Regions from separate parts of the Caballeronia sp. LZ008 genome, predicted to be linked through region 3. Evidence: predicted binding sites of a transcription regulator. Region 3 holds the regulator's gene; each other region holds the start of a gene.
What was found. The regulator LexA, encoded in region 3, represses DNA repair genes until DNA is damaged. The targets are predictions, from matches to a motif close to ACTGTATNNNNATACAGT.
Positions count from the first base shown of each region.

Region 1 (4,751 bases), 840 kb from region 3:
CAGCCAGAGTTCATGGATCGGCAGGCCGTGCGGCCGGACGCCCGTCGCGAGCTGGAAGTCGCGCGGCTTCTCATCGGTTAGACAGGCTTCGATATCCCACAGGCCGTCGTCGCGTTCGAACGCTTCCACTCGAATCGCGCGGCTATGACGCAATTGTCGGGGAGCGGGAGGCGAGAGAGGCATGCTGGAGTGAGCCGGTACGGGGAAAACCGTGGAATTTTAGCATATCGGGTATTTCGAGCCGGGCATGTGCCTGACGAATGGAACGCGCGTGCGGATCAAGCCGAACGGGCGCTCAGTCGTCGACGATTTCCTCGCTCCAATCTTCGTCACCGCCCTTCAATATCTTGCCGATCGTACCGCTCGAAAAACCGCGCGCAGCCAGAAAGCGCGCCTGCTTGGCGCGCTCGGCGGGCGTCTCCGGCGGCACGCCGTATTTCTTTTCCCACACCGCCCTGGCGCGCGCGGTTTCGGACTGCGCGAGCTTGTCGGCGGTTTCGCTGATGAGCGTTTCGCCGACGGCATGCCGCTTCAGCTCGCTGATGATCCTGCTGCCGCCCATGCGCGACGCCCGCCGATGCACGACGCTCTCGACGAAGCGCTCGTTCGACAGCCAGCCATCGCGCTCGAGACTGTCCAACAGGGATTCGAGCGGAGCGGCTTCTTCGACGTACGGACGCAGCTTGCGCGACAACTCCGCGCGGCTGTACTCGCGACGCGACAGGAACGCGAGCGCGCGGCCCTTCAACGAGCGTTGCGGACGTTTGGGATTGTTGACTTCGTTTGCCGATGTCTTGCGGGTGCGCTGGCTGGAGCGGCTATAAACCGTTTCGCCGGAAACGGCTGGCGATGGCTCGGAAGGCACGCATTGTTCGAAGGGCTCGAATGGATCGGCGTCTTCGAATGGGTCCGGCGGGTTAGCGGACGGCGGGCTGCGATCGGCGGGAGGCGCCTTCGGCTGCGCTGTCGCCTGCTTCAGTAAGGCGCGAGCTTGTTCCAGGCGGGCCGCGCGATCATTCGCGTCTACGCTGCTTTCATCCCTTTTAACAGGCTCGAAAACGCGATGCGCCGACGCGAATGACTTCGCGCCGGCGCGTTCCTTGTTGCTGCGCCTGAAGCCGCCTGACTTCGACGATGCACCGCGCCGCTCGCTGCTTCGCTCGTAGCGATCGACGGAATCGGAATCGTCGCCGGTTCCGTTATCCGCCGGGTCTGCCTTGGATCCGAGCCGGCGCGTCTGCATCTTCCTTCAGGCTCGATGCTTACTCGTCGTCGGCCGCTGCGGCGCTTGCGACGACAGCTTCGCCCAATGCAGCGACGCCCAGCGATTCGCGGATCTTGTTCTCGATCTCGCGCGCGATGTCCGGATTTTCGCGCAGGAATTCCCGCGCGTTGTCCTTGCCCTGACCGATGCGATCGCCGTTGTAGCTGTACCAGGCCCCCGCCTTGTCGACCAGCTTCGCCTGCACGCCCAGATCGATGATTTCACCCTGACGCGAAATGCCTTCGCCATAAAGAATGTCGAAGATGGCTTCGCGGAACGGCGGCGAGACCTTGTTCTTCACAACCTTCACGCGCGTCTCGTTGCCGATGACTTCGTCGTTCTTCTTGATCGAACCGATACGGCGGATATCCAGACGCACCGACGAGTAGAACTTGAGCGCGTTGCCGCCCGTGGTGGTTTCCGGGTTGCCGAACATCACGCCGATCTTCATGCGGATCTGGTTGATGAAGATGACGAGGCAGTTCGTGCGCTTGATCGTGCCGGTGAGCTTGCGCAGCGCCTGCGACATCAGACGCGCTTGCAGACCCGGCAGCGAGTCGCCCATTTCGCCTTCGATTTCCGCCTTCGGCACGAGCGCCGCGACCGAGTCGATCACGATCATGTCGATGGAGCCGGAGCGCACCAGCGCGTCCGCGATTTCGAGCGCCTGCTCGCCCGTGTCCGGCTGCGAGATCAGCAGTTCGGGCACGTTCACGCCGAGCTTGCCGGCGTACTGCACGTCGAGCGCGTGTTCCGCGTCGATGAACGCCGCCGTGCCGCCGAGCTTCTGCATCTCCGCGATCACCTGCAGCGTGAGCGTGGTTTTACCCGACGACTCCGGACCGTAGATTTCCACGACACGACCGCGCGGCAAGCCGCCGACGCCGAGCGCGATGTCCAGCCCGAGCGAACCGGTGGAAACCACTTGAATGTCTTCGACCGCCTCACCTGCGCCGAGCCGCATGATCGACCCTTTGCCGAATTGCTTTTCGATCTGCGAGAGCGCGGCGGCCAGGGCCTTGCTCTTCTCCGCAGTCATGCCAGCGGGGCCTTTCTTGCTTTCTTCCATGAATCGTCCTTTGCTATGATGAACGGCGTCTGAGGCAGTGTTCACGGGGTTTTTCGCCGCTCGATCGAGCATACGAAACCGCCCTTCCCACTCACGCAGACACTGTATAAAAAAACAGTGGTTTTTGCAAGCCTGTCGCGGCGTGGCGCAGCTTTTTTTCCACGTCGCCCAAGCACGCAAGAACCACGAACACCTGGAGACCGCCGCGCCGGGCGACACACGGTGCCGGCAATGCCGATGCGCTTGATCGCGCATGCATGGCGTACAAAGGCGCACACGACGATGCGAATCCTCATTGCCGAAGACGACAGCATACTCGCGGACGGGCTCGTCCGATCACTCCGCCAATCGGGATACGCCGTCGACCATGTGAAGCATGGCGTCGAAGCGGACACCGCCCTTTCCCTGCAAACTTTCGACCTGCTGATCCTCGATCTCGGCCTGCCGCTGATGCCCGGTCTCGAGGTGCTGCGCCGCCTGCGCGCGCGCAATTCGCAGATGCCCGTGCTGATCCTCACCGCCGCCGATTCCGTCGACGAGCGCGTGAAAGGTCTCGATCTCGGCGCGGACGATTACATGGCGAAGCCCTTCGCGCTCAACGAACTCGAAGCGCGCGTCCGTGCGCTCACGCGCCGCGGCGCGGGCGGCGGTCCGACCGTCGTCCGGCACGGCTCGCTCGCCTTCGATCAGATCGGGCGCATTGCGACCATCGGCGATCAGGTCATCGATCTTTCGGCGCGCGAACTCGGCGTGCTCGAAGTGCTGCTGCAGCGAACCGGCCGGCTCGTATCGAAGGAGCAGCTCGTCAATCACCTGTGCGAGTGGGGCGAGGAAGTCAGCAATAACGCGATCGAGGTCTACGTGCATCGGCTACGGAAGAAGATCGAGCCGAGCGGCGCGAAGATCATCACGGTACGCGGTCTCGGTTACACGCTGGAGAAAGCGGCCGCCACGACGAACGGCGCGGGCGGGCCGCACGCCGGCGAGTCCGCCAGCCATCACTATAAGTAGGCCGCATGGCGTCGCCCGTTTCCCACGAAACTCAGCGAAACGCACAAGCGAACGACGACTCCGACGCGCTGCGCGACGCGCGCTACGCGAATCCGTTCGCGCCGCCCGACGAGCTCGAGCCCGACGCCGAAACGCATCCACGCTCGCTCTTCGGCGAGATTCTCGACTGGATGCTGGCGCCGCTGCTGCTGCTCTGGCCGATGAGCATCGCGGTGACGTATCTGGTCGCGAAATCGATCGCGAACGGGCCGTTCGACCGCGCGCTCGAAGCCGACGCCTACGTGCTCGCGCGCCAGATTCAGCCGGTAAACGGCGTCGCGGAACTCCGTCTGCCCGACGCGACGCGCGATTTCCTGCGCGCCGATAACGTCGACAGCGTGTTTTTCCAGGTGCTCGGCACGCGCGGCGAACTCGTCGGCGGCGATCGCGACATGCCCTTGCCGCACGACGACGATCGTCCGCAGCCGGGCATCGTCGAGTTTCGCGACGATGTGCTGCGCGGCAACGATATCCGCGTCGCATACACGACGGTCGATCTGCCCGGCCTCGCGCCCGGGCGCGATCCGCACAGCGCACAGCCGGTGCTCGTGCAGGTTGCGGAGACCCTCGACAAGCGCAGCCAGCTCGCCAACGACATCATCAAGGGCGTGATCCTGCCGCAGTTCGTGATCCTGCCGCTCGCGATCATCCTCGTATGGTTCGGGCTTTCGCGCGGGCTCGCGCCGCTGCACGCGCTGCAGTCGAACATCCGCGCGCGCCGCCCCGACGATCTGTCGCCGCTGCAGGCCGGCAGCGCGCCGCCGGAGATCGCGCCGCTCGTCGCGTCGTTCAACGACCTGCTCACGCGCCTCGAACAGAACATGGAGTTCCAGAAGCGCTTCATCGCCGATGCCGCGCATCAGATGAAAACGCCGCTCGCGGGCCTGCGCATGCAGGCGGAACTCGCGATGCGCCAGGACGTCTCGACGGAAGTGCAGCGCTCGCTAGAACAGATCGCGATGAGTTCCGAGCATGCCGCGCGTCTCGTCACGCAATTGCTCGCGCTCGCGCGCGCCGAGAATCGCGCGACGGGGCAGATATTCACGCGCATCGTCCTGACCGATCTCGCGCGGCTCGCGGTGCGCGACTGGGTTCAGGCGGCGCTCGCGAAACGCATGGATCTCGGTTACGAGGAGCCGCCGTTTGCGGTCGAAGTGGAAGGCAATGTCGTGATGCTGCGCGAGATGCTGTCGAACCTGATCGACAACGCGATCCGCTACACGCCGGCGGGCGGGCGCATCACCGTACGCGTGCGGACCGACGACGACGATCTCGATCTCGTGCATCTGGAAGTGGAAGACACGGGACTCGGCATTCCGGCGGCGGAGCGCGAGCGCGTGGTCGAGCGCTTCTATCGCATTCTCGGGC
Region 1 is NZ_JARUXK010000001.1:440,876-445,626, reverse strand. Features, by position in the region: gene QCE49_RS02140 (DUF2889 domain-containing protein) at 1-183, opposite strand, end outside; gene recX (recombination regulator RecX) at 296-1,243, opposite strand; gene recA (recombinase RecA) at 1,263-2,333, opposite strand; gene QCE49_RS02125 (response regulator transcription factor) at 2,616-3,344, shown strand; gene QCE49_RS02120 (sensor histidine kinase) at 3,350-4,751, shown strand, end outside.
Region 1: the regulator LexA is predicted to act here: its motif matches at 2,435-2,452, upstream of recA (recombinase RecA).

Region 2 (4,751 bases), on a different contig from region 3:
GATCCTCCTGATCGCCGGGCTGTTCGCCGAGCAGCATGATGCGCGCATCGGACGGACCGGCGCCGTGCACTGCCTGCGTCGCGTTGCGCCACAGATCGCAGCGGCGGCAAGTATCGAGCGATGTGGGCGCGTCCCGCTCCGGCTGCGCTGCGAGCGCATCGACCTGAACCGCCTTGCCGCCGAGCGCGCCGACGTTTTGCGCCTGCGCGACGCGTCGCGCGCCGCCGCGCGCATCGCTGACGAGCTTCGGGATCAGTGCGCCTTCCGGCAGCCCTTTCCAGAAACGTACCGGCATATGCTGTTCGAGCGCGGATTCGTTCAGTCGCGCCGGATTGAAGATGCTGCGGTAGTAGGTCATCCAGAGCGCTTCGGCGGCATCCGGCAAGACCGCCGCATGATCCGACGCCAGCGCGCGGCCGCGCTCCAGTTGCAGGCGCTCGCCGTCGAACATCGCGGCGCCGTCGGGCGTTGCGATGAGCCACGTCGAGCGTCCCATGCGCGCGGCGAAATGCTCCGCGCCCCACGCGAGCACGTCGTGATCCGGCTCGTACCACGCGACGAATTCCGGCGCGCCGAGCGACGCGTCGCGCTGCCGGAAGCGCACATACGCGATCATGTCGTGCTGCGCGCGGCGCACCGCCTTCGCCATCTTGTAGAGGCGCGCGCCGTCTTCATCGGCGGGCGATGCCACCGAGCGGTCGCCCTGCGCCCAGCGCCACAGCACGCGATATAAAATGCTCCAGCGGCGCGCGTCGCGAAAATGCGCGGCGTCTTTCAGCAGCGATGCGAGTTCGCGCGACACGCGGATAGGCGGCGCATCCGCTGCCTTCGCCGCTTTCGCCGATCGCGCCGACTCGTTGAACAACGCCGGCTCCGCCTGAGCCGTACGCCAGTCGATCGATTCGGGCGGGAGCTTTTGCGCGAGCGCATCGAGCGCGGCGACGCGCCAGCCGTCGAATTCGTCGTCGATGGCGATGACGTGCATCAGATCAGCGAGAGCTGCACCGGGCCGGTCGCGAGCGCGCGCCGCAGACTGTCCGAAGGCGCTTCGTCGAGCGGCGGCCGGTAATCCGCCGTGACGACGAACGGCTTCACCTTGTCCATGCCGCAGCGCAGCCGCACGAGATCGTGATAGCGCACGCGCCGCTCGCGCCGCAACTCCACGATGCGCTTCGCGTTGCGCATGCCGATGCCCGGCACGCGCGCGATCATGCGCGCGGGCGCGGCGTTCAGATCGACGGGAAAGCGCTCGCGATGAGCAAGCGCCCACGCGAGTTTCGGATCGACATCGAGCGGAAGATTGCCGGCATCGCCGAGCAGTTCGGCGGCGGCGAAACCGTAGCCGCGCATCAGAAAATCCGCCTGATACAGCCGATGCTCGCGCAAGAGCGGCGGCGCTTTCGACGGCACGCCCGAGGGGCTGTCAGGAATCGGGCTGAACGCCGAGTAATACACGCGCTTTAGCTGATAAGAGCCGTACAGCGTTTCGGCGGTGCCGAGGATCGTGCGGTCGTCGGTTTCATCGGCGCCGACGATCATCTGCGTGCTCTGCCCCGCCGGCGCGAACTTCGGCGCGCGCGGCTCCGCTTCCGATTCCTCGCGCGAGACGCGGATGTTGCCCATCGCCAGCTTGATCGTGCGGCCGCTCTTTTCCGGCGCGAGCCGCTCGAGGCTGATTTCCGTCGGCAATTCGATGTTCACGCTCAGACGGTCGGCATAGCGTCCCGCTTGCGCGATGAGTTCGGGATCGGCATCGGGAATCGTCTTCAGATGGATGTAGCCGCGAAATCCGTGCTTCTCACGCAGCAATTTCGCGACGAGGACGAGCTGCTCCATCGTGTAGTTCGACGAACGAATCACTCCGGAACTGAGAAACAACCCGTCGATGTAATTGCGACGGTAGAAATCCAGCGTGAGCGTAACAACTTCTTCCGGCGTGAAGCGCGCACGCGGCACGTTACTGGACCGGCGATTGATGCAGTACCGGCAGTCGTACAGACAAAAGTTCGTCAGCAAAATCTTGAGCAGCGAGACGCAGCGCCCGTCGGGCGTGAAGCTGTGGCAGATGCCGGAGCCGGTGCTCGCGCCGAGGCCATCGATGCCGCGCGACTCGCGTTTGGGCGCGCCGCCGCTCGCACACGACGCGTCGTATTTGGCGGCGTCGGCGAGAATTTCGAGCTTTTCGGAGAGATCCATCTTGATTATGGTACTGTATGTTTATACAGTACCTCACGAGAGGCGCGGAGTCAAAGGTAATCACGGCATCGCACGCTTCGCGCCTGCCCTCGCAATCTCTTTCGGAGCCTTTCATGCGATTCGACTACAAGACGTTTCACATCGACTGCACCGCCCATCACGACGAAGACGGCAGCTACTACGCGCACGCACGCATCACGCGTCCGGCGGACGAGCGCACCGCGCATGCGGAAGTATTCGAATCCGGCGAGCTGGATGCGTTCGCGAGCGAGTCGGATGCCGTCCATTGCGCGCGGGCGTGGGCCATCGAGTGGTGTGACGAGGCGACTGCATGACAATTCGATTTCTTCCCGCGGCACGGTGATTGCGCAATGTAATCTGCGACGCCGCAGCTTTGCGCAAGGCGGCGCGCATCGAGATCGTTGATCAACGGGAGGAAACCATGAAGAACGCCAAGAGAAGTTTGATTGTGTCGGCCATGATTCTGGGCTTGTCGGGCGCGGCATTCGCGCAAGGCGCGGGCGGCGGTGCCGGCGGCGCGGGTGGCGCAGGCGCGGGTGGCGGCACCGCGGGCGGCAACGGGGCCGGTCAGGGCGGCACCGGAATGGGCACGCCGAACAGCAACGGTGTAACCGGCTCGACGTCGGGCGCATCGGGCTCGAACACGATGGATTCGTCCAAGGGCAGCAGCAAGATGCACAAGAAGGGCAGCTCGGGATCGAACATGTCGAGCGGCACCTCCGGCAAGTCGGAATAAACGTATTGAGTTTCCGCATTTCGGCGCGCCCGGACTTTCGCAAGTCCGGGCGCGTTTTTCGTGCTTCTTCTTTAAACCCGCACGCCTATCCCCACCAAGGTATCCCTGCCAGATAGGGATTTCTCGCGCCTTCCCATCGCCGTAAGGTAATCCCCGAGCGCCATTCGTCGCGCCCGGTGCGTCGTCATTTGTCGCGTCGGACGAAGCGAGCCCGCGCTCGATCCATTCATCCGTCCATCGGCAAAGCGGCAAGGAGTCCGAGACTCGCGTTCCCGGCTGCTTGTGCATTCGTTTCAAGGAGCTGGAACATGAAGGCAAAGATCAACCCGAAATTTCTCGCGATGATGGCAGCATGCACGGTCGTGTCAGGAATCGGTGTCGCGCACGCGCAAGGCATGCCCGCCGATGCGCAGCAACTCGTCCAGACGATGCGCCCGATGTACATGTCGCAGGCCATGCCCGATGAATCTCAGACGCAAACCGCCGCGACGCCGCAACAAGCCTCCGGCGGCGACTCCGCGTACGGCGGCATGAAGCCCGCCTCCGCGAGCGGACATCGCGATAGCGACTGCAGCCCGGCGAACTGCAACGTTTTCTTCGGTCAGTAGGCGCGACGCCTTATTCCGTGTGAGTCGTCCAGGCGAATGTCGCGCTGACCGACTCGCCCGGTTCCAGCACCGCGCCGCCCTTCGCGGCGCGGTCGACATCGAGATTGACCCAGTCCGCCACGTTGCTCACCGGTTCAACGCAGAGCAAATCGGGATGCGACTTCGGTGCATACACCACGAGGGCATCGAACGGCGCTTGCGCGCTGAGCGTGACCGCGCGGCGTTCGTCGGGCCACGCGATCGTCGCCGTGCGCGACCAACCGGCGAAGTTGTTGTCGAGATCGAAGGCATCGGCGGACATGCCTTCTTGCGACGCCATCGCATCGACGCACGGATGCGCGCCCGCATGCGTGGGCAGCAGATCGGGCGTGCTGTGCCACATCGACGCGACGCGTGCGTGAACGCGCGTATTGCGCGTGCGCGGATAGTACGGGTGATGTCCCATGCCGAACGGCATCGGCCGCTCGGACAGGTTGCGCGCGGAGAGCGTCACGCTTAGCGTGTGGTCATCGAGCGCGATGTCCTGCGTCGCCTCGTATGCGAACGGCCAGTGACGCGCGGCATCGCGCGAGGGTTCGTGCAAAAAATGCAGACGCGCGCGGGCGTCCGACACATCGCCGACACGCCACGGCAAGCGCCACGCGTTGCCGTGCAGCGCGTGCGCAAAGGCGTTGCCGTCGCCGGAAAGATCGATGAGCGCACCGTCGAACACGAAGCGCGCATCGCGGATGCGATTGCAGTACGGCAGGAGCGGAAAGCTCGCCATGCCGAGCGGATCGCGTGCGGCCAGCGCGGCGGGCGTCGCGGGACGCAACCAGTCGATCGTACGTCCGTCGCGCGTTTCGTCGAAGGCCGCGATCGATCCGCCCACGTGCGGCGCAAGCAGCACGCGCCGCGCGCCATGACGCAGTTCGACGAGGGGATCGGACGGCGCGGCGCTCAATATGCAAACTGCCGATAGCTTTCGTCGAAGGTGCGCGCCGTCGTTTCCACCTGAGGATTGAAGCGCAGCAGCCGCCGCGCGCGCGGAGGCAACGCGGCGAAGACGTCGCGCGGCACGTCGATATGCACCTCGGGCCGGAAATACCACGCGCGGCTGTAGCCGATCACGACCATCGGACGCGGCTCGCCGATGAGATTCGGCGTACCGCGATGCAGGCCGCGCACATCGCGAATCATCACGTCGCCGA
Region 2 is NZ_JARUXK010000003.1:392,402-397,152, reverse strand. Features, by position in the region: gene QCE49_RS20935 (UdgX family uracil-DNA binding protein) at 1-985, opposite strand, end outside; gene QCE49_RS20930 (putative DNA modification/repair radical SAM protein) at 985-2,196, opposite strand; gene QCE49_RS20925 (hypothetical protein) at 2,310-2,531, shown strand; gene QCE49_RS20920 (hypothetical protein) at 2,639-2,953, shown strand; gene QCE49_RS20915 (hypothetical protein) at 3,262-3,561, shown strand; gene QCE49_RS20910 (aldose 1-epimerase) at 3,572-4,504, opposite strand; gene QCE49_RS20905 (phytanoyl-CoA dioxygenase family protein) at 4,501-4,751, opposite strand, start outside.
Region 2: the regulator LexA is predicted to act here: its motif matches at 2,209-2,226, upstream of QCE49_RS20930 (putative DNA modification/repair radical SAM protein).

Region 3 (4,751 bases):
GCCCGGACACCACCGACACCGCGCCGAACTCGCCCATCGCGCGCGCGTTGCAGAGAATCACGCCGTAGAGCAGGCCCCACTTCACGTTGGGCAGCGTCACGCGCCGGAAGATCTGCCATCCCGATGCGCCGAGCACGTGCGCCGCTTCCTCTTCGTCGTTGCCTTGCGCCTGCATCAGCGGAATCAGTTCGCGCGCGACGAACGGAAACGTGACGAAGATCGTCGCGAGCACGATGCCGGGCACCGCGAAGATGATCTGCACGTCGTGCGCGGCGAGCCACGGGCCGAACCATCCTTGCGCGCCGAACATCAGCACGTAGACGAGACCCGAGATGACCGGCGACACCGAGAACGGCAAGTCGATGAGCGTCGTCAGGAGCGCCTTGCCGCGAAACTCGAACTTCGCGATCGCCCACGACGCCGCCAGTCCGAAGACGACATTCAGCGGCACGGCGATCGCGGCGGTGATCAGCGTGAGCTTGATCGCGGACCACGCGTCGGGATCCTTCAGCGACTCGAAGTAATAGTCGATGCCCTTGGCGAACGCCTGCACGAACACCGCGACGAGCGGCACGACGAGAAAGAACGCGAGAAACGCGAGTGCGATACCGGTCAGGAGCCATCGCACGGCGCGCGGCTCGGTGACGGGATTGAGGCCGTGCGCGTCGCGCTGTGTCGTCGTCTGCAATGGAAGCACCTTGCTCATGCCGTTTCTCCCGCTGCCAGGGAGACGTGGACCGGCGCCGCGCCCGTCTTGCTCGTGCGGCGCTGCAGCCACCATTGCAGCGTGTTGATCAACAGAAGCATCAGGAACGACACGCACAGCATCACGACGGCGAGCGCGGTCGCGCCGGCATAGTCGTACTGTTCGAGCTTCGTGATGATGAGCAGCGACGTGATCTCCGACTTCATCGGCACGTTGCCCGCGATGAAAATCACCGAGCCGTATTCGCCCAACGCGCGCGCGAACGCGAGTGCGAAGCCCGTCAGCAGCGCCGGAAAGAGCGACGGCAGCACGACGCGCCGGAACGTGAGCCAGCGCGTCGCGCCGAGGCACGCGGCGGCTTCTTCCTGCTCGCGCTCGAAGTCTTCGAGCACGGGCTGCACGGTACGCACGACGAACGGCAGGCCGATGAACGTCAGCGCGACGAGCACGCCGAGCGGCGTGAACGCGACCTTGATGCCGAGCGGCGCGAGATATTGCCCGATCCAGCCATTGCCCGCGTAGACCGCGGCGAGCGAAATGCCGGCGACCGACGTCGGCAGCGCGAACGGCAGATCGACCATCGCATCGACGATGCGCTTGAACGGGAACGTGTAGCGCACGAGCACCCACGCGACGAGAAAACCGAACACCGCGTTGATGAGCGCGCCGCCGAGCGCCGCGCCGAACGTCAGCCGATACGATGCGAGCACGCGCGGCGACGTCACCGCGCGCACGAACTGCGCCCAGTCGAGCGTCGCCGTCTTAGCGAAGGTGGCGGCAAGCGGAATCAGCACCACGAGGCTCAGATAAGCCACCGTGATGCCGAGTGTCAGGCCGAAACCGGGTAGCGCGCTCGGTTTCCTGAATGTGAGAGTCGTCATCCTTGAATCATCCTTTTTGCGCGCGGGGTGGGCGCGCGTTGCTGCTTCGGGCGCGCGGCGTCTTGAACGCGCCGCGTCGCCGGTTGACGCTTATTGCGGCTGATAGATCGAATCGAACACGCCGCCATCCGCGAAATGCGTCTTCTGCGCCTTGGTCCAGCCGCCGAAGGTGTCGTCGATGGTATAGAGCTTCAGCTTCGGAAACTGCTTCGTCAGATCGGCGGGCACCTTGTCCGAACGCGGCCGATAGAAATTGCGCGCGGCGATCTGCTGCCCTTCGTCGCTATACAGATACTTGAGATACGCTTCGGCGAGCTTGCGCGTGCCGTGTTTGTCGACGACCTTGTCGACCACCGCGACCGGCGGCTCCGCCAGAATGCTCACGGACGGCACGACGATCTCGAACTTGTCCGGACCGAATTCCTTCAGCGACAGGAACGCCTCGTTTTCCCACGCGATGAGCACGTCGCCCTGGCCGCGCTGCACGAAGCTCGTCGTCGCGCCGCGCGCGCCGGAATCCAGCACGCCGGCGTTCTTGTAGAGCTTCGTCACGAACTCCTTGGCGGTCTGCTCGTTGCCGCCCGGCTTGTGCTGCGCGTACGCCCACGCCGCGAGATAGTTCCAGCGCGCGCCGCCCGATGTCTTCGGATTCGGCGTGACGATCGACACGCCCGGCTTCGTCAGATCGTCCCAGTCCTTGATGTGCTTCGGATTGCCCTTGCGCACGAGAAACACGATCGTCGACGTGTACGGCGATGCGTTGTCCGGCAGGCGCTTCTGCCAGTCCGCGCCGACGAGTCCCTTGCCCGCGAGCGCGTCGATGTCATAAGCGAGCGCGAGCGTAACGACGTCCGCCTGCAGTCCGTCGATGACCGCGCGCGCCTGGCCGCCCGACCCGCCATGCGACTGCTTGAAGGTTACGGTCTCGCCCGTCTCCGCCTTCCACTTTTTCGCGAAAGCCTGATTGAAGTCCTGATACAGCTCGCGGGTCGGGTCGTAGGAAACGTTCAGAAACGACGTATCCGCCTGCGCCGGCGCCGTCATGATCAAACCCGCCGCGCCGAGCGTCGCCGCAGCAAGAAGCCGTCGCAATCCCGTGTTGATGCTTTGCATTCCCCGTTCTCCGTCTTATCGAATTGACGGAATCAGTCTAACGAGGCCTCTATATGATTGAAAATAATCGTTATTCACTTTTTTATACGTAAAACTGCTAAGAACGATATTCCTGGATGGAAGAAGCGCCGGCGGGCGCGATCCGACGGTGCGGAGGCTTCGTGGCCGCGAACTTAAAGTAAAGCTTGAAAAGCGCCAAATACTGTATAAAAATACAGTCACCTGTCCATTCATACAGTGCATCAGGGGCTCGAGCCAGTGACCAAAACATCAAAACTTACCGCGCGGCAGCAGCAGGTGTTCGAACTCATCCAGCGCGCGATCGACCGCACGGGCTTTCCGCCCACGCGCGCCGAGATCGCGGCGGAGCTCGGCTTCAGTTCGGCCAATTCCGCCGAGGAGCACCTCAGGGCGCTGGCCCGCAAGGGCGTCATCGAGCTGGCGGCGGGTTCGTCGCGCGGCATCCGGCTGCTCGGCGATGCATCTCGCATCGATCGGTCCGAGGAGCTGCCGCATCAGTTCACGCTGCCGCATCAGAGCATCATGCAATTGTCTCTGCCGCTCGTCGGCCGGGTCGCGGCGGGGAGTCCTATCCTCGCGCAAGAGCACATCTCGCAGCACTATGCGTGCGACCCCGCGCTCTTTTCCAGCAAGCCGGACTATCTGTTGAAGGTGCGCGGCCTCTCGATGCGCGACGCAGGCATTCTCGACGGCGATCTTCTCGCCGTGCAAAAGCGCAACGAAGCGAAAGACGGACAGATCGTCGTCGCGCGTCTTGGCGACGACGTCACGGTCAAGCGCTGGAAACGGCGCGCGGACGGCGTCGAACTCATCGCCGAAAACCCCGAGTATGAAAACATCTTCGTGCGCGCCGGCAGCGGCGATTTCGCGCTTGAAGGCATTGCCGTCGGGCTGATCCGCTCCGGCGAGTTCTGATGTTGGCCCGCGAACGGGCAAGGCACGAAAGTCGAAGCACATTACTTTCGCACCGAGACACGAAATGTCTCATTGACATCGCAAGATAGCCTCACCAACCGCTTTCGACACCTGATTCAGGCGTCTCACAACACAACAAGCATGACGGCCACCGCGCGCGGTGCGCCGCGGTGCGTCCTATCGTCTGGAGAGTCATCATGGAACGTTTTGCCCGTCTGCTGCCCTTCCGTCAATTCGGCCGCCTGCGCCATCTGCGCACGCTGATCGCCTGCGGCATGCCGCGCGCCGAAGCCACGCCCGATCTCTTCAACGAAATGCCCGCGTTGCCGTCCCGTCAGCCGGCCTTCGCTCGCGTTTCCCTCAACAGCACGGTGCACGCCGAGGCCGAGCAGCGCGCGCCAGTGCGCGTGTATCGCGGGCAATCGCGCGTGATTCTGGTGGGCAAGATCGACGAGGTTTCGCGCATGATCGACCGCTGCATCGCCGAGGAAAATGCCGGGCTGGCCGGCGGAATCCTCGCCTGAATGGAACGCCATCGCACGCACGACGTGAATTCACGGGATTTAACCGGCGCCCGCGCGGTCAATCGGTAATTCACGTTTTGCAAGAGGCTTGGCCCAAGCATGTCCCGCACTACCCGTTCTATTGTCGTTACGCTCGTCGTCCTGGTTATCGTCGCGGCGCTCGGTTTCGTTTACGCATCGCCTTACATCGCACTCGATCGCGTGAAGCGCGCGGCCGATGCGCGCGACGCGCAAACCGTCAACGAATACGTCGATTTTCCGGCGCTGCGCGCGAGCCTCAAGGACCAGATCGCGGCGCTGCTCACGCGTCGCGTGGATATTCAAAAGAGCGGGAATCCGCTTGCGATCATCGGTGCAATGATCGGCGCGGCGCTCGTCGGTCCGCTGGTGGATTCGTATGCCACACCGGACGGCGTCGCGGCGATTCTGAACGGCATCCCGCCGCGCGGCGATCCGGGCGAGCGTCCGCCGCAAGCTGGCGACGGCGCACCAGCGAATGCGGGGAATGCGCCCGCGTCCGGCGTCACGGCCGCACGGCAGCCGCCGAAAGAACCACCGCAGACGACGGCGGGTTATCGAAGCCTGAACACG
Region 3 is NZ_JARUXK010000001.1:1,276,293-1,281,043, reverse strand. Features, by position in the region: gene cysW (sulfate ABC transporter permease subunit CysW) at 1-706, opposite strand, end outside; gene cysT (sulfate ABC transporter permease subunit CysT) at 703-1,587, opposite strand; gene QCE49_RS06065 (sulfate ABC transporter substrate-binding protein) at 1,678-2,700, opposite strand; gene lexA (transcriptional repressor LexA) at 2,959-3,636, shown strand; gene QCE49_RS06055 (hypothetical protein) at 3,834-4,160, shown strand; gene QCE49_RS06050 (DUF2939 domain-containing protein) at 4,260-4,751, shown strand, end outside.